DNA from 2 places in the Hymenobacter psoromatis genome. Region 2 is predicted to be linked to the other one. Evidence: riboswitches for the same ligand, from Rfam matches in the RefSeq annotation. Region 2 holds a riboswitch; the other holds the start of a gene.

Region 1 (11,131 bases), 320 kb from region 2:
CTGGTGGAAACAGCGCTGGCTTACGTGGGCAGCCACCCCGGCCAGGCTGATTCGGTACATCACCGGCTGGTGGGGCAGTTTTGGGACTTGTGGGAGCTGGTGTTCAACTACTTCCAGCGGCGGCAGCCGGGGCAGCGGCTGAGCGTGCGCACCTGGAATAAAATCAACGAGCTGGCGCGGCTGGAGGCTAATCCAGCCACTAAGCCGCTGGCCCAAGCGCTGGCCTTATACCTGAACGACAAGCGTTTCGCCGCTATTACCGACCTCAACCTGCTGTATTTTCCGGGGGCTACCGCGCAGGATGCGCCGCAGCTGCTGGGCGGCACTTCGCCGCTCACGGTGTTTTTTTCGGCGCCGGCGGTGCGGGCGCTGCCGGTGCAGCGGCCCGAGGGCGGCGGCCACTATTTCGACGGGCGCTACGTGGCGTTGAGCCAGCGTGAGCAGGCGTTTCAGGATTTTATCTATCAGCAGTTTGTGGCCGATGCGGCGCTGGCGCGGCTGGCCCCGGCCGTGCGCGATGCGCTGGACCCTAATATCTTGACCAAGTGGGGCTTGGATGGCAATGCCCGGCTGGCCGACTACCCCTACCTCACTGACCAGGCCGGCAACCCGGTAGCGGTGGCCGGCGTGGCCGTGCGCGTGCGGCCCGATGAGGGCGTGGTGCGCAGCTCCGATTTTACCATTCGGCCCGACCGCGTGCCGGGTCCCGGCTGGCCGCTCCCTACCCCCCTGCCGCTGGTGCTACGCCCCGGCCTGCAAGCGCCGGGCAAGTTTTATTATAATAATTCGCTGCTCGGCGAGAGCGGCGGCAAGGTGCCGGCCGCCGATGCCCGCGCCCTGCCCGACCGCACGCTGCCGGGCCCTGAGCTGGCGTATCCCTACCTCACCCTCAACGACTTATTGGAAGAAACGCTGCTCACCGTGCCCTACGAGGTAGACGGCAGCCGCTTCGTGACCGGGCAGCTCAAAATAGCGCCCGGCTACCGGCCCACCTGCTGGCCGCTACTGCCGGTGAAGCCCTTGTATTTTGATTATTTTACGGCGGAGGAATTGGCTACGCAGCTCACGCTGGAGCTGGACCCGGCCTGCGTGCGGGTGCGCCTGCGCGTGCCGGTAGCGGGCGGCTTCACCGTTGATTATGAGCGCGCTTACTACCCCAACCCGCGCACCGAGGGCCTGGGCCGGCTGCTGGTGACCAACGTCGGGTTAGCGGTATTTCCCTTCGTCAAAATCACGGATGCGCCGACGCTCAATGACTTCTACAAAGTCATGCTGGTGGATGCCAACAACATTGACCCCAGCCTGGTGAACAAGCCGGTGGAGCTGCAATTTGGAGTGCAGGGGCGGCTGCTGTCGGCCACCGGCACCGAGCAGAGCGCCACCGCCTACCGCCGTACGGCCAAAACCAGCACCGACGAGGGCAGCACCTACTACGAAATCAAGGGCACGCCCTTCGATTACGCGCTGGTGACGAGCCCCGCGCCGGCCGCCGGGCAGGCGCTGGTGGTACCCAGGTGGCGCGAGGTGCGCCAGGGCACCAAGGAATTTCGCTTCGCCATCGACTTTGGCACCACGAACACCCACGTGGCCTACCACGATGGGCCGAGCCAGCCACCGCAGCCGTTCAGCTTCGGGCCGGATGATTCGGCGGTAGCGCTTCTCAAGAAATCGTCGGAAGAAACTGATTATCAGGCTTACGAGCAGTTGTATCGTGGCGTGGAGGAAGACCCGGCGCACGGCATCCAGCTGCGGCGCTGGCAGCGCTACCAGCAGCGCGAGTTCGTGCCGGCCTTCGTGGGCGCGGGCGGCTCGCCCTACCAGTTTCCCATTCGCACGGCGACCAGCGAGGCGGCAACCTTTTCCATTGAACCGCCGCGGTTGCTGGCCAATGTGAACGTGGGCTTCGGCATTAATACAGAAGAGGAAACCAACGACTCGTACCACACCAACCTGAAATGGGGCGAAAACAACGAGGCGGCCCGCCACCGGGTGCGGGTATTTTTCCGCGAGATGTTGCTGTTGTTCAAGTATAAAGCGGCGCTGCACGGCGGCAACGTGGGCGCGACGCAGGTGGTGTGGTTCGCGCCGCTCAGCTTCTCGGCGTTCAGCCGCGACTTATACCAGCGCGAGTGGGACACGCTGTTTAAGGAGATTTTCCACACGCAGCGCGGCACGACTTACCTGCCGGAATCGTCGGCCCCGTACTTTTTCCTGACCAGGCGCGGCCTCGTGACGCCCGGCCCCGGCGAGAACGCGGCCTTTATTGATATTGGTGGCGGCACCTCTGATGTACTGTTTTATTCGGACCAAACTGATAATCCCGGTGGGGCGCGGCGGCACCATCCGGCGTTCAGCACCTCGTTTCGCTTTGCGGGCAATGAGCTGTGGGGCGACGGCGCGGCCGACGTGCGCGGCACCAAGGACAACGGGCTGGTGCGCTTCGGTCTCGACAGCATTCGGGCGCATCCCCTACCCCACACCAAGGCCGCCGAGCTGGCCGTGAAGTGCCTGGCCGTGGTGGAAGCTAATCCCACTTTCGGCTCGGAAGAAGTTGCCAGTCTACTCTTTAATTACGAGCGCGAGTTCCAGTTTGGCGAGCGGCTGCTGCTGGCGCAGCATCTGCGGGTGCTGTTTTACCTGCATTTTGGGGCCATCGTGTACCATTTGGGGCAGGTGACGGCCGCGCGCGGGCTGGCCGCGCCGCGCTACCTGTGCTTCACGGGGCGCGGCAGCTTGTATCTGCGCCTGCTATGCCCCAGCAACTTACGGCCGCTGGAGCAGGTGGCCAGCCTCATCCTGAGCAAGGTGATGGGCACGCCCGCGCCGGCCAATTTCAAAATCGTGCTGGCCGACGACCCCAAGCAAACTACCGCCAACGGCGGCGTGCTGGCCACCGGCCTCGACGCCGAAAGCACCGCCGAGGTGCCGCCCATTGTGCAGCCCATCGGCACGGGCGCGACTGATGCGGCCGAGAACCGCCCGCTCTACCCCGCCGATATTACGGAGGACGTCAAAAACGCCGTTATCGCCAACGTAGAGCAGTGCCTGAAACTCTTGCTCACCGACCCCGACCTCACGGCCGCCATGCTCAACCTGGGCATCAAAAACCCGCCCGGCCTGGTGCTGCGCGAGCTGACCGCCGCCCTGGCCGACTCGTTCAACCTGGGCCGGCAGCGCTACGCCAACACGCTGCCGGCCGGCGAGCCAATTCCCGAAACGCTGTTTTTCCTACCCCTCAAGCACGCGCTGTATGTGCTCTCGCAGGTGCTGCACGGGTCGGCTACTTAACCCATGATGAAGCGAATCAGCTATCGGACAACACGTTGGATATTAGGCGTGGGGTTATTGGGCCTGAGCCACCTCGGCGCGGCGCAAACCGCGCCTACCCCCGACGACAGCATTAAGGGCCGGCTGTGGACGGCCACGGCCGAGCGCATCTGGGCCGATGCCAAACCGAAGCAAAAGCAGCCCGCGCCCTGGCCCACGGTGCAGGCGTTTAAGAAATGGCTGGCCGCCAATCCGGCTGACAAGTCGGAGCTGGGACTGCTGCGCGCCGATGTGGTCAATAGCTTCGGCGCGGGCACCAGGGCTACCCCCGTCGAGGTTGCCCGAGCTATTATAAGCCAGCTTACGCAGCGCCAGCAGAGCGGGCAGGGCCGCCTGGCCCGCGTGAAGGCATCGCTATTGGGCGCGGACCTTGCGCCGCTGACGCAGGCCAGTGGTGGGGCCGCGCCCGCGCCCGCCGCGCCCAGGCCCACCACTGGCACGACTACCGTTACGGCGGTGCCGGGGGCCGGGGGTATAACGGTCTTGCCCGCTAATCCTGACTCCATTACCAACCAGCCGATTAGGACCCCTGACCCGGCTTCTACTTTCATTTCTACGCCGGTCACGCCAACTTATTTCGGGCTGACGCCTTTGCAGGCCGCTATTGTACTGCTGATACTAGGCGGGCTGGCCGGCCTGGCATTCGGCCAGAATATGCGCCGCCCTGGCCGCGGGCGGCGGCGCTCATACGCCGGCCCTACCCCCCCTGCCGAACCCGCTACCTCACCCGCCATGAACTCCCCGGAATATCGCAAGCTGCACCAGCAGAACCTGAATTTGAAAGCTGATTTGCGCCAGCTAAAAAAACAACTAGCCGATTTACAAGTACGCCTGCCGGGCGCGCCGCCTACCCCCCCGCCCGCCGTCGAAGCCGCGCCAGCCGCCGAGCTGACAGTGGAGGAGTTGGTGGGCGCGTCGGCTCCTACCCCCCCTTCGGCCACGCGCTACGGCCCGGTGCAGGAAACGCCCTTCGTGGAAGAGCGCAAGCTCGTGAACGCGCCCCTGCCCCAGCTCGCGCTGATGCTGACCGTGAACCCGCGCCAGCCCGACCAGGCCACCTTCACCCTCAACCCGCAGGTGGACCAGGTCCGCCTCATCGGCGACGGCCTCACGCGGCTACAAAAATTCTTCGACTACGACCCGCCGCTGGGCGGCCGCATCACGGCGGTAGCGGCCGTGCGGCCGGGCCGGCTACAACGTCAAGACTCCGGCTGGCAAGTGGTGGAGCGGGCGCGGCTGAGTATTAGCTAAGGAGAATTGCAAACCCACCTGTTCCGCCCGTCATTGCGAACGTAGCGCGGCAATCGCCCTAGGACGACACCCGAACGATTTCGTTCTGGAGCGATTGCCGCGCTACGCTCGCAATGACGGGCGGGGCCACTTCCAAGGATTTTACTCTAGCTTGCGCGCTATGGCCGCTATTCAAGTCGTTGAAATTATCCTCATTCTGGGGCTGATTTTCTGGCAGATTTCTGTTTTCATCCTCAATCGGCGGCTCATTCAGCGGGTGCAGTTCATGTACCCCGAAGGAGGCCAGCTGGGCGTGCAGGCTGTGGACGCCGCGACCGGCCGGCCGGCTGCCAACGGCGCGGGCACCCACACCTACGACGCCCTGACGGTGGGCCGCGCCAGCCCCGAATTCAGCGGCCTCATCAAGGACACCAACGATTATTTGTGGGCCAACAAGGGTGCAGCGGCCGATTTCAACACCCTGCGCGACATCTCGGAGCGCGAGGCCGACCTGCTCGACCAGGAGATTGACGCGCAGATTTCGACCCCGCTGTACCTGGGCCTGCTGGGCACTTTTCTGGGCGCCATTTTGGGATTGATTGCCTTGGTCAATCCGTTTGGCGACGCGCCCACGGCGGCGGGCGGCGCGTCGTTCAACAACGCCGACGTGACGCACTTTCTGGGCGGCATTCTCATCGCGATGAGCGGCAGCTTTACCGGCCTGCTGCTCACGCTGGCCAGCAACCAGCTGCTGAAATCGGCCCGCGCCACTCGCGACCGCCTCAAAAACGGCTATTACAATTTCCTGCAAAAGGCGCTCCTACCCCGCCTCAACTCGGACATGCAGGCCAGCATGAGCAATTTAAAGTCCGTGCTGGACACCTTTAATAATGACTTCTTCTCGAAGATTCAGGCTGACTTTTTCTCGAAAATCGCGGAGTTTACGCCGCTCATCAGCAGCATCACGGAGAATGTCAGCGTGCAGAAAAACTTCCTCGAAAAGCTGCAGCAGATTGGCTACACCGAGCTGGCGAATGCCACCATCAAGGTTTTTGATAGGGTAGATGAGAGCGCGGCTTCCTTCGAGAAATTTCTGGGCTACCAGCAGGCCCTGAACGTGGCCGTGAGCGAGGGTGCCAGCACGGCGCGCACCATTACGGCGCTACTCGACCGCCTCGGCAGCCTCGAAAAAGCCCTCGACCAGGTGCCCGGCTACCTAGCCCAGCACGACGCCCGCATTCGGGAGCAGGCGCAGTTTTTTGGCGAGCACCAGGCCATTTTGGCCAAAATTAGCCAGGGCGTAGGCCAGGCGTTGAGTGAAGACGCCGCCCAGATGAACCGCGTGCTGGCCCGCCGCCGCGACGAGTTTGAGGCCGAAGCCCAGTCCGCCCACGCGCAGTGGAGTGCCCACTTCCGGCAGCTCAACCAGGACAATGTGTACCAAAAAATAGTGGAGTACCTCTCACCCTTCCAGCAGCTGCCCGAGCAGCAGCAGCGGCTCAACCAGCTGCAGGAGGTGCAGGCGCTGCGCAGCGCCCAGGCCCTGCAAGCCTTGCAACAGCCGCTGGAGCAAAACCGCCGCATCCAGGAGGAGCTGCTACGCCAGACCGAGCGCACCAACGCGGTGCTCGAAAAGCTTACCAGCCGCAACTGGCTCCAGCGCATGGTGGGGTAGCAAGCGTGTAGAGACGCGACCCTTCGCGTCTCTGGGCGCGTGAACGATTGTGCGCTGAAAAGAGACGCGAAGGGTCGCGTCTCTACATTCCTTCCGCTATGAAGCAAAGCAAAGACTTTTTCTGGCCCAGCTACGTCGATTTGATGACGGCGCTGTTCCTGACTATGCTGGTGCTGTTCGTGCTGAGCTACAAGCTTTTCAACGACAAGCAGCAGGGCCTCATCGCGGCCAATGCCAAGCTGGAAGTGCAGCTCAAGGAAAAGAAAAAACTAGACGAGATAAAGGAAGCGCTCAAACGGCTCGACAACTCGCGCTATTTCACTTATAACAAGGGCTATAAGCGCTATGAGTTGAACTTCGACGTGCTGTTTCAGCCCGGCCGCTACGACTTGCCGGCGGCGGCGCGGCAGCCGCTCATCGAGGCCGGGCAGTTCCTGCTGCGCCAAGTGCAGAGCTTGCGCAACGACGGCATTCAGTACCTCGTCATCATCGAGGGTAGGGCGGCGATGAACCCCAACTTTCCGCTCGATGCCCCGCAAAACGCCGACCAGCAGGCCGCGCGCGAGCTGAGCTACAACCGGGCGCTGGCCGTGGTGTATTTGTGGCAACAGGCTGGCATTCAGTTTCCGAAGAATATTGAGGTAATTCCGGCGGGCAGCGGCTACCGGGGCGCGGGGCGCTACAGCGGCTACGCCAAGGAGCAACTCAACAAGCGCTTCATCATCCAGATTCAGCCCAAAATCGGCTCGCTCGATGCCCAGCCCCTACCCCCGCGCTAGCCGTATAGCCGGCTATGCACCTCCTCCTGCGCTTTCCGGTGGCCCAGCCGCCCGCCGCGGTCCTGGCCGGCTTCACCCGCGAGCTATTCGTGGCCTTGGCCCCGCCGTTTCCGAAGTTTCACCTCATCCGCTACGACGGCAATAACACCGGCGATACGGTTATTATCGAGCTGCAAGTGGGCCCCAAGCGCTGGCGCTGGACTTCGCTCATCACGGATAATGGCGCGCTGCCCGATGGCACCCACTACTTCGTGGATGAGGGCAAAATCTTGCCCGCGCCGCTGCGGCAGTGGCGGCACCGCCACCTCATCGAGCCCGCGCCGGGGGGTAGGGGCAGCGTCATTGTGGAGGATATTCATTTCAGCACCGGCCGCCGCTGGCTCGACTGGCTGATTCGGCCAGCCCTGTGGGCGCAGTTCAAGCTGCGCGGGCCGGTGTACCGGCGTTGGTTTAGGTAATGCATACTGTAAAAAAGGTCATCATGCAGACCGCAGGGTCGCCTCTCGCTCGCCTCGTTGAATGAAGCGGGCGAGAGGCGACCCTGCGGTCTGCATGACGACCTTTGTGCCCCGCAATTCATAATTAGTAGCCATGCCTACCACCGTCGTCCTCAAAAACGGAAAAGACCACTCCCTGCGCCGCCGCCATCCCTGGGTTTTTTCGGGGGCCATTACCCGCGCGGTGGGCGAGCCGCAGGAAGGCGAGGCGGTGCGCGTCGAAACCCAATCGGGCGAAGTGCTGGGGGTAGGGCACTACTCGGGCAGCGGCTCCATCGCGGTGCGGATGCTGGATTTTGGGCCGGAAGCCGAACTCCCTACACCTGATTTTTGGGTGAAGCGCCTGACCAACGCCTACGCGCTGCGCCAGCGCCTGGGCCTCACGGGCACGGCCGATACCAACGTTTTTCGCCTCGTGCACGCCGAGGGCGACGGCCTGCCGGGCCTCATCATCGACGTGTATGGCGATGTGGCCGTGGTGCAGGCGCACAGCGTGGGCATGTACCGCGCCCGCCCCGAAATAGCTGACGCCCTGAAAGTTGTGTTTGGTGATAAGCTGCGCGCCATCTACGACAAGAGCGCCGAAACCACGCCCGGCCACGCCGTGGGCGACAACAAGAACGGCTACCTCTTCGGCGCGAGCACCGGCGCGGAGCACCTGGTGCACGAAAACGGCCACCAGTTTGCCGTGGACTGGGAGACGGGCCAGAAAACCGGCTTCTTCATCGACCAGCGCGACAACCGCGCCCTGCTGGCCCGCTACTCGGCCGGCCGCCGCGTGCTCAACACGTTTTGCTACACCGGCGGCTTCTCGGTGTATGCCCTGGAGGCCGGTGCCGAGCTGGTGCATTCCGTCGATAGCAGTAAGAAGGCCATTGCCTTAACCGAGCGCAATGCCGAGCTTTCGCACCACGCCGACCGCCACGCCGCCTACCCCGACGACGTGCTCACGTTCCTCAAAAGCCACTCGGCCGAGTACGACCTGCTGGTGCTCGACCCGCCCGCTTTTGCCAAGCACCAGAGCGCCCGCCACGCCGCCCTCATGGGATACAAGCGCCTGAATGCGGCCGGCATTGCGCACCTCGCGCCGGGCGGGTTGCTCTTCACGTTCTCGTGCTCGCAAGTCGTTAGTCCCGAGTTGTTTGAGGGCGCGGTGCTGGCCGCCGCCATCGAAGCCGGGCGGCCGGCGCGCATCCTGCACCGCCTCACGCAGCCCGCCGACCACCCGGTGAGCCTCTTTCACCCCGAAGGTGCGTACTTGAAGGGCCTCGTGCTGGCGGTAGAGTAGTAGCGCGGACTCTGCGAGTCCGCGCTACACTGGCCGGATGGGGGTAGGTCGCCGGTTCTCGTCCACGGCCACGAAAGTGAAGGAGCCGGTCACGGCCAGCAGACGGTCCTCGGAGTACATCTGCTCCACAAATAATTCGACCCGCACTTGCAGGCTGGTGGTGCCCACGCGCACCACGTTGCCGATGAGCTCGACCAGCGTGCCGCCTGGAATAGGATGCGTAAAATCCACTTTATCAGAGGATACCGTTACCATTTTGAGGCGCGAGAAGCGGGTGGCCGTGATGAAGGCCACCTCGTCCATCAGGTGCAGGGTGGCGCCGCCGAACAGCGTGTCGTAATGGTTGACAGTATTCGGGAAAACGGCTTTGAAGATGCGCGTTTCGGCGCGGGCAATCTGGTCGGCGAGGGCTGGCATGGGGGGTAGGGATAAAGGGAAAGTCACGGCGCGCCGCGCTACGTTTCCCTACCCCCTCTTTTCCTTTTAAAGCCCTCATTCAGACCTAGCTACGCCCGCCCCGGCGGCCGCGCACGCGCAACAGCCGGCCGCCGGCGTGCCAAACCTGATGCGGAACCCCAAAGCGCGGAGGTGGCATCAAATGGCGGCCGGCAGGTCTCCTGACTCTGTGCCGGCCGGCAGCCCGTCCTTCTCAGCCGGCCCGGGGGCCCGCCAATGGAACACGAGGAGCTGCGGCCACGAAGGCACTTACAGTAGCGCGTCTGTGCGGGAGTTGCACCCGCTTCCCTTTTCATTCCGGCTCCTCACGAGGAAAAACCGAAAACCGGCCGCTGGTTGATTTCTTGAAAAATCGTAGCAGCAGTAAACCGCCGCGAAGGTAGCGCGTATTTTCGGCGGGCCGGGCCAAACTTATCCCCCGGCCGTGGTGGTTAAAGACTTAGTGTTTACGAAAAAGAAAACTTTCTCCCCGCGCCAGCCCGTGGCCATTATCGGGGCGGGCGTGGCCGGGCTGGCCGCCGCGGCGCGGCTGGCGGTGGCCGGGCACCCGGTCACGGTATTTGAGGCCAGCGGCTCGTTTGGGGGCAAAATGCACCAGTTCAGCCTGCCCGGCGGCTACCGCTTTGATGCTGGGCCGTCGCTGTTCACGCTGCCACAGCTGGTGGACGACGTGTTTCGGCTGGCCCACCGCGACCCGGCCGACTACTTCCGCTACGAGCGCCTCGACCCCATCACCAACTACTTTTTTGCCGATGGCACGCGCCTCACCGCCTGGGCCGACGCGCCCAAATTCGCGGCCGAAGTGGAGCAGAAGCTAGGCGTGCCGGCGGCGGCCGTGGCGCAGTTTCTGATGCGCAGCGGCCGGGCCTACGACGCCACAGCGGGCACTTTTTTGCATAAGTCACTGCACAAAGCCAGTACCTATTTCAGCGCCGAAACGCTAAAAGCGGTGGCCGCCCTACCCTCCCTCGGCCTCACGGGCACCATGCACGCGCGCCACTCAACAGCCTTTGGCCAGGATGCGCGCCTGGTGCAACTCTTTGACCGGTACGCTACTTACAACGGATCCGACCCGTACCAGGCACCGGCCACGCTCTCGCTCATTCCGCACCTAGAGCACGGCATCGGCGCGTTTTACCCCGAGGGCGGCATCTACGCCATTGCCAGCAGCCTGCACCGGCTGGGCGCGGAGTTTGGGGTGAAATTTAGATTTAATGAGCCGGTGCGAGAGATTTTGACGGCCGGCGACCTTATTACCGGCGTGCGCACCGACCAAGATGTATATGACTTCGGCTTGGTGGTCAGTAACATGGACGTAGTGCCGACGTATCGCCGCCTCCTACCCCACCAGCCTGCGCCGGAGCGCACCCTGGGCCAGCCGCGCTCGTCGTCGGCACTGATTTTTTATTGGGGGGTAGGGCGCGAATTTTCCGAGCTGGATTTGCACAACATCTTTTTCTCGGCTGATTACAAGGCGGAGTTCGACGCGATTTTCCAGGAGAAAACCGTGGCCGACGACGTAACGGTGTACGTCAACATCACGAGCAAGAAAACGCCCACCGACGCGCCGCCCGGCCACGAAAACTGGTTTGTGATGGTGAACGTGCCCCACGACGAGGGCCAGGACTGGGCCGCCCTCACGGCCCACACGCGCCGCGTGGTGCTGGCCAAGCTCAATCGGGCATTGAATATTGATTTAGAGCCGCTTATTCAAGCCGAAAAAGTGTGGACGCCGCCCGGCATCGCAGCCGATACGTCGTCGTTTGGAGGTGCTTTGTATGGCAGCTCCAGCAACAACGCGCTGGCGGCTTTTTTGCGGCATCCTAATTTTTCGGGCCGGCTGGCGGGGCTGTACTTTTGCGGCGGCTCGGTGCATCCG
Region 2 (11,131 bases):
TAGTATTCGAAGTATTTGAGGCGGTTGAGGTGGGCCTGGTAGGCCACGTTGAAAATATTGTCGCCCTGCAACACGAGTTGCACGGCCTCGCGGCCACCCTTGGTGCGCAGACTGGTGCCTACCCCCACGCCCGTGAGCACGTAGCCGGGGGTGCGGGTTTCGGCGCCGTCCACGGCGTAAAAGCGGTTTTGGGTGGCCGTGGCATCCAGCGTAAAGCGCAGGTAGCTGGCCGTGAAGGGTGTGCCGGCCCGCTCGGGCGCGGTGAAGCGTATTTCGGAGCGCGACGACGGGGCCGGAATCAGGGGCAGGTAGCGGCCGGCATTACCTACCCGCGCTCGTAGCTCGGGGTTTTGGTTGAGGCCGATGACCAGGGCCGCGCCGGTGCGCAGGCTCACCCAAGGCAGGGCCGTGGGGTGAATATTGAAGGCCACCTCGCCACCATAGAGGTCGGCCTGCGCCTGCTCAAACTGGTAGGTCGAGTTGCCCACCGGGTCGCGCAGGGGCTGGCCGTTGGCGTCATACTGCTTGGCCTGGTAGATAAAGTTGTTGACGTGGTTGTAGAACGCCTCCGCGCTGCCCTCAACGTCGGGCGACTTATACAGGATGCCAATATCCTCCTGCACGTTGAACTCGGGCACGAACGAGCGGTTGCCCAGGTAGATAATGTGCGCGCCGGGGTCGAGGCCGTTGGAGCCGATTTCGGGGATGTTCGGGGCGCGGTAGCCGCGGGAAATGTTGGCCCGCAATACTAGTTTTTCGCCCAGGGCATAGCTCCCCCCCAGGCTGGCTGACAAGCCATTGTAGGTGCGTTGAAAGGCTGCAAACTGCAAGCTGGCATCGGGCGCGCCCGGCCCGGCGGGCTGGTCGAAGCCGGTCGCCGAATTGGGCGCAATGTAGTAGTCGCCCCAGTGCACGTGGCGGGTGTCGTAGCGCAGGCCGCCGGTCAGCTCCAGCGCGCCGAAGGCCTTTTTCACCAGCCCGAAGCCGCCCAAATCGAACAGCTTAAAGGGCGGAATGGGAAAGTCGGTGGCGTTGAGGTGGCGGTTGTCCTGGCCCATGCCGTTGGCCCCTACCGTAAACTCGTAGCCGTGCACGGCATCGAAAAGGTAGCGCGCCTGGTAATTAACGGTCGTCAATTGCAGGTCGAGGCCCGGCTGGTCGGCATTGGTGGGATGGTCAAATTCCTGGCGGTGGTTTTGCTGCACGCCCAGCAGCGCCCGCAGCTCGCCCGGCCCGAAGCGCGCCTCCGTGGTGCCAAACGCCCGGTAGTGCCGGATGCGCTGGCTCAGGTCGCTGATGCCGTAGCTTTTCAGCTCGTGCTCGCTCACAATGGGGCGGTCCTTAATAGCGTCTTTATCCGCCTCAAACACCTGGCGAGTAAAGCGCCGGCTCAGCGAGTCGCGGCTGCCATCCGGGATTCCCTGGCGGTCATCGAAGGTGGTCAGCCACAGGTGCGCGCCGCCCCACTGCTTCTGCACGCCCACCATGCCGGTCAGCTGCAGCTCCCGGAAGCCCGTGTTGTACACCAGCCCGTCCACGGGGTTGCTGTAGTTATGGGCCTGGCGGCGGCTGGCGCGCACCAGCGTTTGGAAGCCGTTTTTCTGGTAGCTGAAAGCCAGCGAGTTACCAATCATGCCATTCACGCCCTGGTATTCGGCCAGCGCCTCGCCGTGCACCTCGCCTTCGGGCCCGCGGGGCAGGCCCGGAATCAGGTTTACTACCCCCGCCACGGCATCGGAGCCGTAGAGCAGGCTGGCCGGGCCTTTCACCACTTCCACGCGGTCCACGATGTAGCCGTCTACCTCAATGCCGTGCTCATCGCCCCACTGCTGGCCTTCCTGGCGCAGGCCGTTGAACATGGTCAGCACCCGGTTGTAGCCCAGCCCCCGAATGAAGGGCTTGCTGATATTGGGCCCCGTGGTCACGGCGCTCAGGCCCGGAATGCCCCGCACCGCCGCGTCAATGGCATTGGAGTTGGCGTTGAGGCGAATTTCCTTTTGCGACATGGCCGAGATGGGCACCGGCGAGCGCCGGATTTCGGTGGCCCGGCCCACGCCGGTCACCACCACTTCGGCCAAAGCTTTTCCTTCGGATGCGAGCCTGATAACTAACGACTTATCAGTTGGTAGCGTGACCGTGGGGGTAGCCGTGGCGTAGCCTACGGCGCTCACTTGCAGTTTTTGGGGGCCGGCTGGCAGGTTGGGCAGCGTGAAGCGCCCGTTTTCATCGGCCGTGGCACCTTGGGTCAGGGCCGGTACGGCTACGCTGGCAAAGGGCACCGGCCGCCCTTGGGAGTCCAGCACCAGCCCGCGCAAAGGCGTCTGGGCACGGACTAAAAACGGGATAAAGAACAGAAAGAGAAGAAGTTGTTTCATCTGATTAATCAATTAAAAAAGGCATGGCAAAGCCGGCAACGGCTGAAGAGCCGCTTGAAAAAAGAATCCGGGTTGGAAGGAAAGTGAGGGGTAGGGGCTACCCGCAACCGGCACCAGGGGGTAGGGCCGGTCAGCTCCGGCCCAGCCGGGCCACGAGGGTCAACTAAATGCGTAAGCTTTTATGCCATAAGTAGTTGTAGGCTACCTAATCAGGTTGGGCAGGGCAACACTGTTCCCGTCCCTGCATCCGATTGGGTTGCAGCGGCCGTAAAGCAGGAAAAAGGTGGTAATCAGCAGCCTAACCGAAGGGACTGCGCGGCCGGCTATTCATTGCCGGCAAACGTCTGATAAAGCAGAAAACCGTTCAATACCAAGATGATACCGGCCACTACCCAGGCCGTGATGCGCAGCCAGGGCCGGTTCACGAACACGCCCATCTTGAGCTTGTCATTCGTAAAAAGTACCAGCGGAATAACGGCAAACGAGAGCTGCAATGACAGGATAACCTGGCTAAGCACCAGCAGCTGGCCGGTGCCTTTTTCGCCGTAGTAGAGCGCCACGATAAAGGCTGGCACCACGGCCAGCAGCCGCGTGACCAGCCGCCGCAGCCAGGGCCGCAGCTTGATGTGCAGAAAACCCTCCATCACCACCTGCCCGGCCAGCGTGCCGGTGAGCGTCGAGCTTTGGCCCGAGGCTAGCAGCGCAATGGCAAACACTACGCTGGCCGCGCTCGCGCCGAGCACCGGTGTCAGCAGTTTGTGGGCGTCGGCAATGTCGGCTACGTCGTCGTAGCCTTTGCCGTGGAAGGCGGCGGCGGCTGTGACGAGGATGGCCGCGTTCACGAAAAACGCCAGTGCCAGCGCCGTAGTCGAGTCGATAGTGGCAAACTTGATGGCCGAGCGCTTGCCCGTTTCGGTGGGCTCAATCTGGCGCACCTGCACGATGGCCGAATGCAGGTACAGGTTATGCGGCATCACGGTAGCGCCCAGAATGCCGATGGCCACGTAGAGCATGGCCGGGTTGCTGACTATCTGTGGCTGCGGCACCAGCCCGCCGGCCAGTCCCAGCCAGTCGGGGTGCGAGGCGATAATCTCGTAGAGAAAACAAACGAAGATGGTGAAAATCAGCGCCATCACGATGCTCTCAATCACCCGGAAGCCCTTGCTTTGCAGCACCAGTATCAGCAGCACATCCAGGGTGGTGAGGGCGATGCCCCAGGTAATGGGCAGCCCAAAGAGCAGGTTAAAGGCAATGGCCGAGCCGATGACTTCGGCCAGGTCGCAGGCGGCAATGGCAATTTCGCAGAGCACCCACAGCACCATGGCCACGGGCTTGGAGTAGTGGTCGCGGCAGGCCTGGGCCAGGTCGCGGCCGGTTACTACCCCCAGCTTCACGGCCAAGTGCTGCAAGAGCATGGCAAACAGATTACTAAGCAGCACTACGCTCAGCAGCGTGTAGCCAAACCTGGCCCCGCCCGCAATGTCGGTGGCCCAATTGCCGGGGTCCATGTAGCCCACCGATACCAGCAGCCCCGGCCCCCAGTAGGCCCGAAATTTTTGCCAGAAAGAAGCGCCTTCTCCCGGCACCGTGATGCTGCCGTGCACCTCGCTCAGCGAGATGCCGCGGCGGGGGTGGCGCCAGCCCGGCTCGGGCACAGCAGACACAGCATCAGCAACGGGGGTAGCAACGATTGGGGACACGGAATGAGGAGGTAGCGGCTGCAAAGGTAGTATATTTTTTAGACTAACCTAAAAATAATTTTAAAGCTGTCTAAATACTCCTTTTTGCCCGAAAAAGTTGCGGGCTTATAGGGTGGGATTTAGCCGGCCGGCGTTGGTAGCCGGCCGGCTAAATCCCACCCTATAAGCCCATCGGGCCGCCGTGCCGACCTTTGCGCGCCCAACCTGCCTTTTATGTCCGCTTCGCCTGGCCTCAAGCGCCGCCTGGGTCTGCTCTCGCTGGTCGTGAGCATCGTCTTGGTGCTCACTAAGTTCTACGCCTACCGCCTCACCTTATCCCAGGTAGTGCTCACGGATGCGCTGGAGAGCATTATCAATGTGTTTACCAGCGGTTTTGCGCTCTACAGCCTCTACCTGGCTGACCTGCCCAAGGACGAAAACCACCCCTACGGCCACGGCAAAATCGAGTATTTGTCGGTGGGCTTCGAGGGCGCGCTGATTTTTATCGCCGGCATATTTATCCTGTACAGCGCCACGCTAAGCTTTCTGCACCCGCACCCGGTGGCGCGGCCCGACTGGGGCGTGGCGCTACTGGCGGGCACGGCGGTGGTCAATTTTGGGCTGGGCATGTGGCTGGTGCGGGCCGGGCGGCGGGTGCAGTCGGTGGCGCTGGCGGGCGATGGCCAGCACCTCTACCTCGACGCGCTCACGAGCATCGTGTCGTCGGCGGCGCTGGTGCTGGTGCAGCTCACGGGCATCATCCGCTTCGACGCGGGCGCGGCGCTGGCGCTGGGCGCTTTTATCTTATTCAATGGCTACCAGCTGGTCCGAAGCTCCGTATCGGGCCTCATGGATGAGAGCGACCTCTCGACCGTGGCCGAGGTAATCGCCGAATTGCAGCGCCTGCGCCGACCCTGCTGGATAGATGTGCACAACCTGCGCGTGCAGCGCTACGGCGCTAATCTGCACATCGACTGCCACATGCAGATGCCCTATTACCTCTCGCTGGAAAAAGTCCACACCGAAATCCACGAAGTAGAAGAGCTGATTCGGGCGCGTTTCGCGGCCGTGGAAATTGAAATGTTCGTGCACGCCGACCCGTGCTCCTTCGCCGCTTGCTCCTTGTGCCACATGCCCGACTGCCCCGTGCGCCGCCACGCTTTCGAGCGCGAAATCGAGTGGGATATCCACAACGCCGTGAAAGACGAGCGGCACCATTTGGCGAAATAGTGAGGTGGTGAGCAATGAGTAAAAAGAACGTCATGCTGAGCTTGTCGAAGCATGACGTTCTTTTTACTCATTGCTCACCACCTCACTATTTCGCCGGGCTGGTCCACTTGCTGTCCTTCAGGCGGAAGCGCCAGGGGAGGGCCACGGCTTTCGCTCCAGCGTAGTCGAGGCCCACGCGGGAGCTGGCAATAATATTCCCCTCTTCCACAACTTCGCCCGCGTCTTCTAGCCAGATGCGGGGGCCGGTGAGCAGTTCGCCGTTGAGGGCGGGCGTGAGGCCCAACGCCTGGCTGAGCACGCCGGGGCCGGCGGTGAGGTTGTGGGCCAGCTTGGGCAGGCCGCGGCGGCGCAGCATAACGTTCTGGCCCTCCAGCGGCTCGATGGCGCGGATAAGCACCGCGTCGGGGTGCTCCGCGTCGTGGGTAGTGATATTGAAAAGCGTGTGGACCCGGTACACGGTGTAGAGATAGGCGTGGCCGCCGGGCTGGTACAGGGCCTGCGCCTGCCGGGCCTTGCGCTGCAAATGCAGCGTGATGCTGGGGTCGCCCTCGTGCCGGTAGGCTTCGGTTTCGACGATGCGGCCGGTAGTTAATTCATTATCAATACGCGTGCAAACGCGCTTACCCAGCAGCTCGCGGGCAATGGTGAGCACGTCGGGGCGCTGGTAGAATTCGGGGGGTAGGAAATTTGTCATGGCGAGCGTAACGAAGGGGAGCGCGGCCATCGCACCCGAACGAGTCGCCCAGGTATCGTTCGGGTGCGATGGCCACGCTCCCCTTCGTTACGCTCGCCATGACGAACGGTTCCCTACCCCCTACCTTTGCGCCCGCCACGGTGACCAGACTCCTACCCACGGAGCGAGGTTGAAAAGGGAATCCGGTTCAAAGCCGGAGCTGTCCCCGCAACTGTACGCGCTACATCGGGGTGGGCACCCCACGCCACTGCTGGTTTTGGTTATCCCTTGATAACCAGGCTGGTGGGAAGGCCGCCCACCCGGCAGCGCAAGCCAGGAGACCTGCCAGGGCATTCACAGGTTCAGCGCGCGCGGAGGACGCGCGGAGAACGAGCATCCCTACCCCACCCCGGCTTCGCGGCCGGGGGCAGGCGGGGGCGCTTGGCCTCAGCCCCGACGGGGGTTTCCGGTTTCGGCCGGGAATTTTGACGGGGTTTTGGACTGAATTTTCGCCAGAAAATTTAGTTCGTGTTGGTTTTCAAGTTTTTAGCACAATTCTTTTTTGACCTTTCGGGCCGGGGGCGCGGCTGTGCCCTGGCGGCGCTGCTGGCCGCCGGCCCCGCCGCGCACGCCCAAACCACGCCCGGCCGCCCTACCCCCCCCGCCCGGCCCGATACGCTCACGACCCGCGCCCACCGGCTGCCCGAGGCGCGGGTGCGCGCCGTGCGGCCCAGCCGCTTCGCGGTGGGCACCACGCGGTGGACCGTGGACTCGCTGGCCCTCAGCCAGTACCGCAGCGGCACCGTGGCCGACGTGCTGCAAGCCCGCACGCCGGCCTACATCAAAAACTACGGGCCGGGGCAGCTGGCGTCCATCAGCCTGCGGGGCACGGCGGCGCGCCACACGGCCGTGCTCTGGAATGGCTTCAATATCAACCTGCCCACGCTGGGCGAGGCTGATTTTAACTTACTGCCGCTGAATGGCTTGCGCGAGGTGGTGGTGCAGCCCGGCCCGGCCGCCGCGCTCTACGGCAACGGGGCCATCGGTGGCACGGTGCTGCTCGATACGCAGGCCGATTTTCACCCTACCCCCCTGCGCGCTACTGCCCAGGCCGATGCCGGGGCCTGGGGTCTGCGCGCCGGCAGCGCTACGGCCCAGGCGGCGGGCGGCCGGGCGGCGTTTCGGGCCGCCGCCAGCTACCGCCAAGCCGATAATAATTATCCCTACCTCAACCCCGAAATAACCGGCCTAGTACGCCGCTACGCCCAAAACGCCGCCCTGCTGCACCAGTGGAGCCTCAGCCAGGACCTGACCCTGCGCCTGGGCCCGGCCGGCGAGCTGACGGCCGGCACCTGGCTCACGGATGCGGACCGCGAGATTCAACTCGCGGCCGGCGCGGCCAACGACCACGCCCGCGAGCGCGACCAGAGCCGCCGCCTGCTGCTGGGCTACCGCCAGGTATTACGCCACGGCGGCCAGTGGGCGGTGCGCGCCGCGTGGTTCGATGACGTGCTGAACTACGCTTCCGACCAGGTGGCGCGCAGCAACTCGGACGTGAAGACGAACCAGGTGCAGGCCGAGTACACGCGCCCGCTGGGCCAGCGCGGCACCCTGCGCCTGGGGGCCGAGGCGCAGCACTTTGCCGCCCTGGCCGATGGCTACGGCGGCACCATCAGCGAAAACCGCAGCGCGGCCTTCGCCCTGCTGCGCTTCGACCCGCGCCCTACCCTGCACCTCACGGCCAACCTGCGCCAGGCGCTGCTGCCGGCCGGCTTCGCGCCTTTAACTCCCACTTTAGGAGCCGAGTGGACGATTTTCTCCCAGGAAAAATTCAGCCCCGATTCTATCCCTCATTTACTCACTTCCTCCCCTACTCACTTACTGACCGCCAAAGCTAACCTAGCCCGCACCTACCGCGCCCCGACCCTGAACGAGCGCTATTACCGGCCCGGCGGCAACCCCAACCTACGGCCCGAAAACGGCTGGGGCGGCGAGGCCGGCCTCAGCTACCAGCGCCCGCTGAGCCGCGTGGCTACTCTCACCAGCGAGTTGACGGCTTACTCCCAAACCGTGAATGAGTGGGTGCAGTGGCTGCCCGACGCGCGCGGCATCTACAGCCCGCGCAACCTGCGCCAGGTACGCAGCCAGGGCCTCGAAGCGGCCGTGGGCCTGCGCGCCAGCCGGGGCCGCTACGCCGCGCACGGCCGCGCCAGCTACGCCTTCACCTCGACCCAGAAAACCCAGGGCGCGGCCGACGACCCCGACCCCACCGGCCGGCAGCTGGCCTTCGTGCCGCTGCACCAAGTGGCCCTGACCCTGGACCAGACGCTGGGGCCCTGGCAGCTGGGCACCACCCTGGGCCGCACCGGGCTGGTGTATGCCGACAACTCGGGCACGGGCTACCTGCCGGCTTTCTGGCCGCTGGCGGCCACGGCGGGCTATACGTTGCGCCGGGCGGGTGGGCCGCTGGCCTTCACGGTGCTGGTGCAGGGTAGCAACCTACTCAACCTCAGCTACTACACCTACTCGGCGCGGCCGGCCCCGCCGCGGGCGCTGCTGGCCAGCCTGCGCGTGGGCTGGCGGTGAGTTTTTGAGCGACTGGCTAGTAGCGAGGTCTTGAAAGCGGAACCTGGCTGCTAGCTTTTCTTCTGGAAGTCAGTCTATTACGTCTGAAATGAAACAGTCTATTGTTTGACAAACCCAATAATAAATCCTTTTACCCTTTCCTTTTTTAGATGAAAAACCCGTTCTCTGCTTACTTCCGCCCGGCGTTGGCGCTGGCTTTTAGCGGCTTGCTGCTGGCGAGCTGCGAATCGAAAAACAATAATGTGACCCCTACCCCCTCCGCTGGCCCCGGTACCAACGTGTACGTGACGAACGAGGGAGGCTATGGCAAGTCCACGGCTTCGGTGACGCTTTTTGATAAGACGGCAGCCAAGGTGTCGGCCCCCGATATTTTCCAGGCCGCCAACGCCCGGGCGCTGGGCGACGTGGCGCAGTCCATGACCATTTATAACAACTTTGGTTATATCGTCGTCAACAATAGCAACAAGGTGGAAGTGGTGACGCTGCCCGATTTCAAGTCGGTAGCCACCATCAACGGCCTAGTGCAGCCGCGCTACATGGTGACGGCCGGCACCAAGGGCTACGTGACCGAGTGGCTGAGCGCCACGGCCGGCCGGGTGTCTATTATTGACCTGACTACTAACACTATCACCGGTACCATCGCCACCGGCCTCAACCCCGAGAAGCCGCTGAATAACAACGGCATCCTCTACGTCCCCAACTCGAACGGGAACACGGTGACGGTGATTGACCCGAACCAGGGCAAGGCGACGGGCACCGTGACCGTGGCCGACGGCCCCGCCAGCCTGGTTGCCGACAAGAACGGCAGTGTGTGGGTGCTGTGCGGCGGCATCACGAAGTACGACCCCGTGACCTACGCCGTCATTTCGTCTACACCGGGCGCGCTTTTGCATTTCAATACCGGCTCGAACTCCGTGCAGTCCGCGCTGCCTTTTGCAGCGGGCGATTCGCCCAGTAAGCTGCGCGTCAGCACGACCGGCGACCAGCTGTACTACACGCTCGGCAATAGCGAGTACCAAGTGGATGTGACGGCCACGGCCCTGCCCGCTAAGCCGCTCATCCAGCGCAATTTCTCGAAGCTATCCGCCTTTTACGGCTTCGATATTGACCCCAAAGACAATACGCTCTACGTGCTGGATGCCTCGTTTTCGGCCGCTAGCCAGCTGATTCGCTACCGCGCCAACGGCACGGCCATCGACTCGTTCAGCACGGGCATTGGCTCGAATGGCGCGGCCTTTTATTAATCGCCGATTTTGCGGATGAAGCAGATTTCGCGGATTCGGGTGGTGCTCGATAGCCGCATTAGACTTTAGAAAAAGGCCCCTCTTTCCGCGTGGAAGAGGGGCCTTTCTACGTGTTGGTGGCGAATGCAAGCGCCAGCAAAAGCTGCGGTGTTAGTCCGCGATTCCGTCGTGGTTGGCATCCGAAGCTTTGTCGGTATTTTTATATATTTCCTTGCCAGTGCGCTGGTGGCTGGAGGTGCGCAACAGGCCAGCGGCCAGCGAGTCGCCATTGGCAGTGCCTTGCATGGTAGGCGCTTCGGCTTGCTTGAACGCGCCATCTTCCACGTTGACACTGCCGGGCTTGGTGCTAGTGCCGCAGGCGGCGAGAGACAGCGACAGGGTGGTGAGCAGCCCCAACAGGCGGTAGGTACGGGTCATGAAAAAAGGGAAATAGGGCCGCCCGGCTGGCAGCTAGTGAACGAAAGCGGGAAGGTAGGGCCCAATCGGGTACCCCACCCTTACTACCGTAAAAGCACGGTGCGGGTTGCTGCCCACCGAGCGGCAGTTGGGGCGAGGGCGGTAAATTTGCGCCTCATGGCCCGTCCTACCCCCCCGCCTTCGCCGCGCCGCACGCGCCTGCGCCGCCGCTTGGCCGCCTATCCCTGGCGGCGGGTGGGCGTGCTGGCCGCCGTTAGCTTTGTGCTGAGCAACCTTTTGATTATCTACCTGTTTGGCTTCAGAGACCGGTTTTTAGGCCGGCTTAGCGCCACCTTTTTTGTGGGGTTTTGCCTTTTATCCGTTACTTTTCTAGTCGTAATTCCGTTTATTGGCTGGGCTAGCCGGCAGTGGTTTGGGGCGGGCTGGGCGGGTAGCACGCCGCCTACCCCCCGCCGCCCGACCAGCCGGCCCGCACCCCCGCAGCGTTCTTCTACTTTATCTTAAATTTAGTCCGTGAAAACTACTCTGTTGCATATCAAGAATATGGTTTGCCCGCGTTGCGTCGAGGCGGTTCAGAATTTATTGGTAAAAGCCGGCTACGAGCCCACCAGCGTCACGCTGGGTACGGCCCAGCTGGCGGCCAATACGCCCGTTGACCCGCGGGTGGTAGCTCCGCTACTACGCGAGGCGGGCTTCGACGTGCTGCTCGACCGGGCCGAGCAGCTGACCGAGCAAATTAAGGGTGTGCTGCAAGAGTACCTGGAGCACCTGCGCACTGCGCCCGCGCCGCTCACCACCTCGGCCTTTCTGGCCGACCGCTTCGCCACTACCTACTCGCACCTGAGCAAGGTATTCTCGCGCACTGCCAACCTCACCATCGAGAAGTACCTCATTCGCATGAAGATAGAGCGCGTGAAGGAGCTGCTT

The links. A riboswitch is a leader RNA that binds a small molecule or an ion and turns the genes downstream of it on or off. The one in region 2 is predicted to bind cobalamin.
Region 1: another riboswitch for cobalamin. It lies ahead of LC531_RS17090 (acyl-CoA thioesterase); the one in region 2 lies ahead of LC531_RS18535 (TonB-dependent receptor plug domain-containing protein).

The regions. Positions count from the first base shown of each region.
Region 1 covers NZ_JAIFAG010000001.1:3,968,988-3,980,118, forward strand. The annotation lists gene LC531_RS17060 (hypothetical protein) at 1-3,288, shown strand, start outside; gene LC531_RS17065 (hypothetical protein) at 3,292-4,578, shown strand; gene LC531_RS17070 (hypothetical protein) at 4,739-6,232, shown strand; gene LC531_RS17075 (OmpA family protein) at 6,331-7,011, shown strand; gene LC531_RS17080 (SRPBCC family protein) at 7,026-7,469, shown strand; gene LC531_RS17085 (class I SAM-dependent rRNA methyltransferase) at 7,603-8,796, shown strand; gene LC531_RS17090 (acyl-CoA thioesterase) at 8,821-9,213, opposite strand; cobalamin riboswitch at 9,387-9,597, opposite strand; gene crtD (1-hydroxycarotenoid 3,4-desaturase CrtD) at 9,680-11,131, shown strand, end outside.
Region 2 covers NZ_JAIFAG010000001.1:4,289,978-4,301,108, reverse strand. The annotation lists gene LC531_RS18555 (TonB-dependent receptor) at 1-2,375, opposite strand, end outside; gene LC531_RS18550 (Nramp family divalent metal transporter) at 2,699-4,075, opposite strand; gene LC531_RS18545 (cation diffusion facilitator family transporter) at 4,289-5,284, shown strand; gene LC531_RS18540 (DNA-3-methyladenine glycosylase) at 5,370-6,008, opposite strand; cobalamin riboswitch at 6,100-6,321, shown strand; gene LC531_RS18535 (TonB-dependent receptor plug domain-containing protein) at 6,486-8,543, shown strand; gene LC531_RS18530 (DUF5074 domain-containing protein) at 8,693-9,787, shown strand; gene LC531_RS18525 (hypothetical protein) at 9,938-10,204, opposite strand; gene LC531_RS18520 (hypothetical protein) at 10,361-10,708, shown strand; gene LC531_RS18515 (AraC family transcriptional regulator) at 10,718-11,131, shown strand, end outside.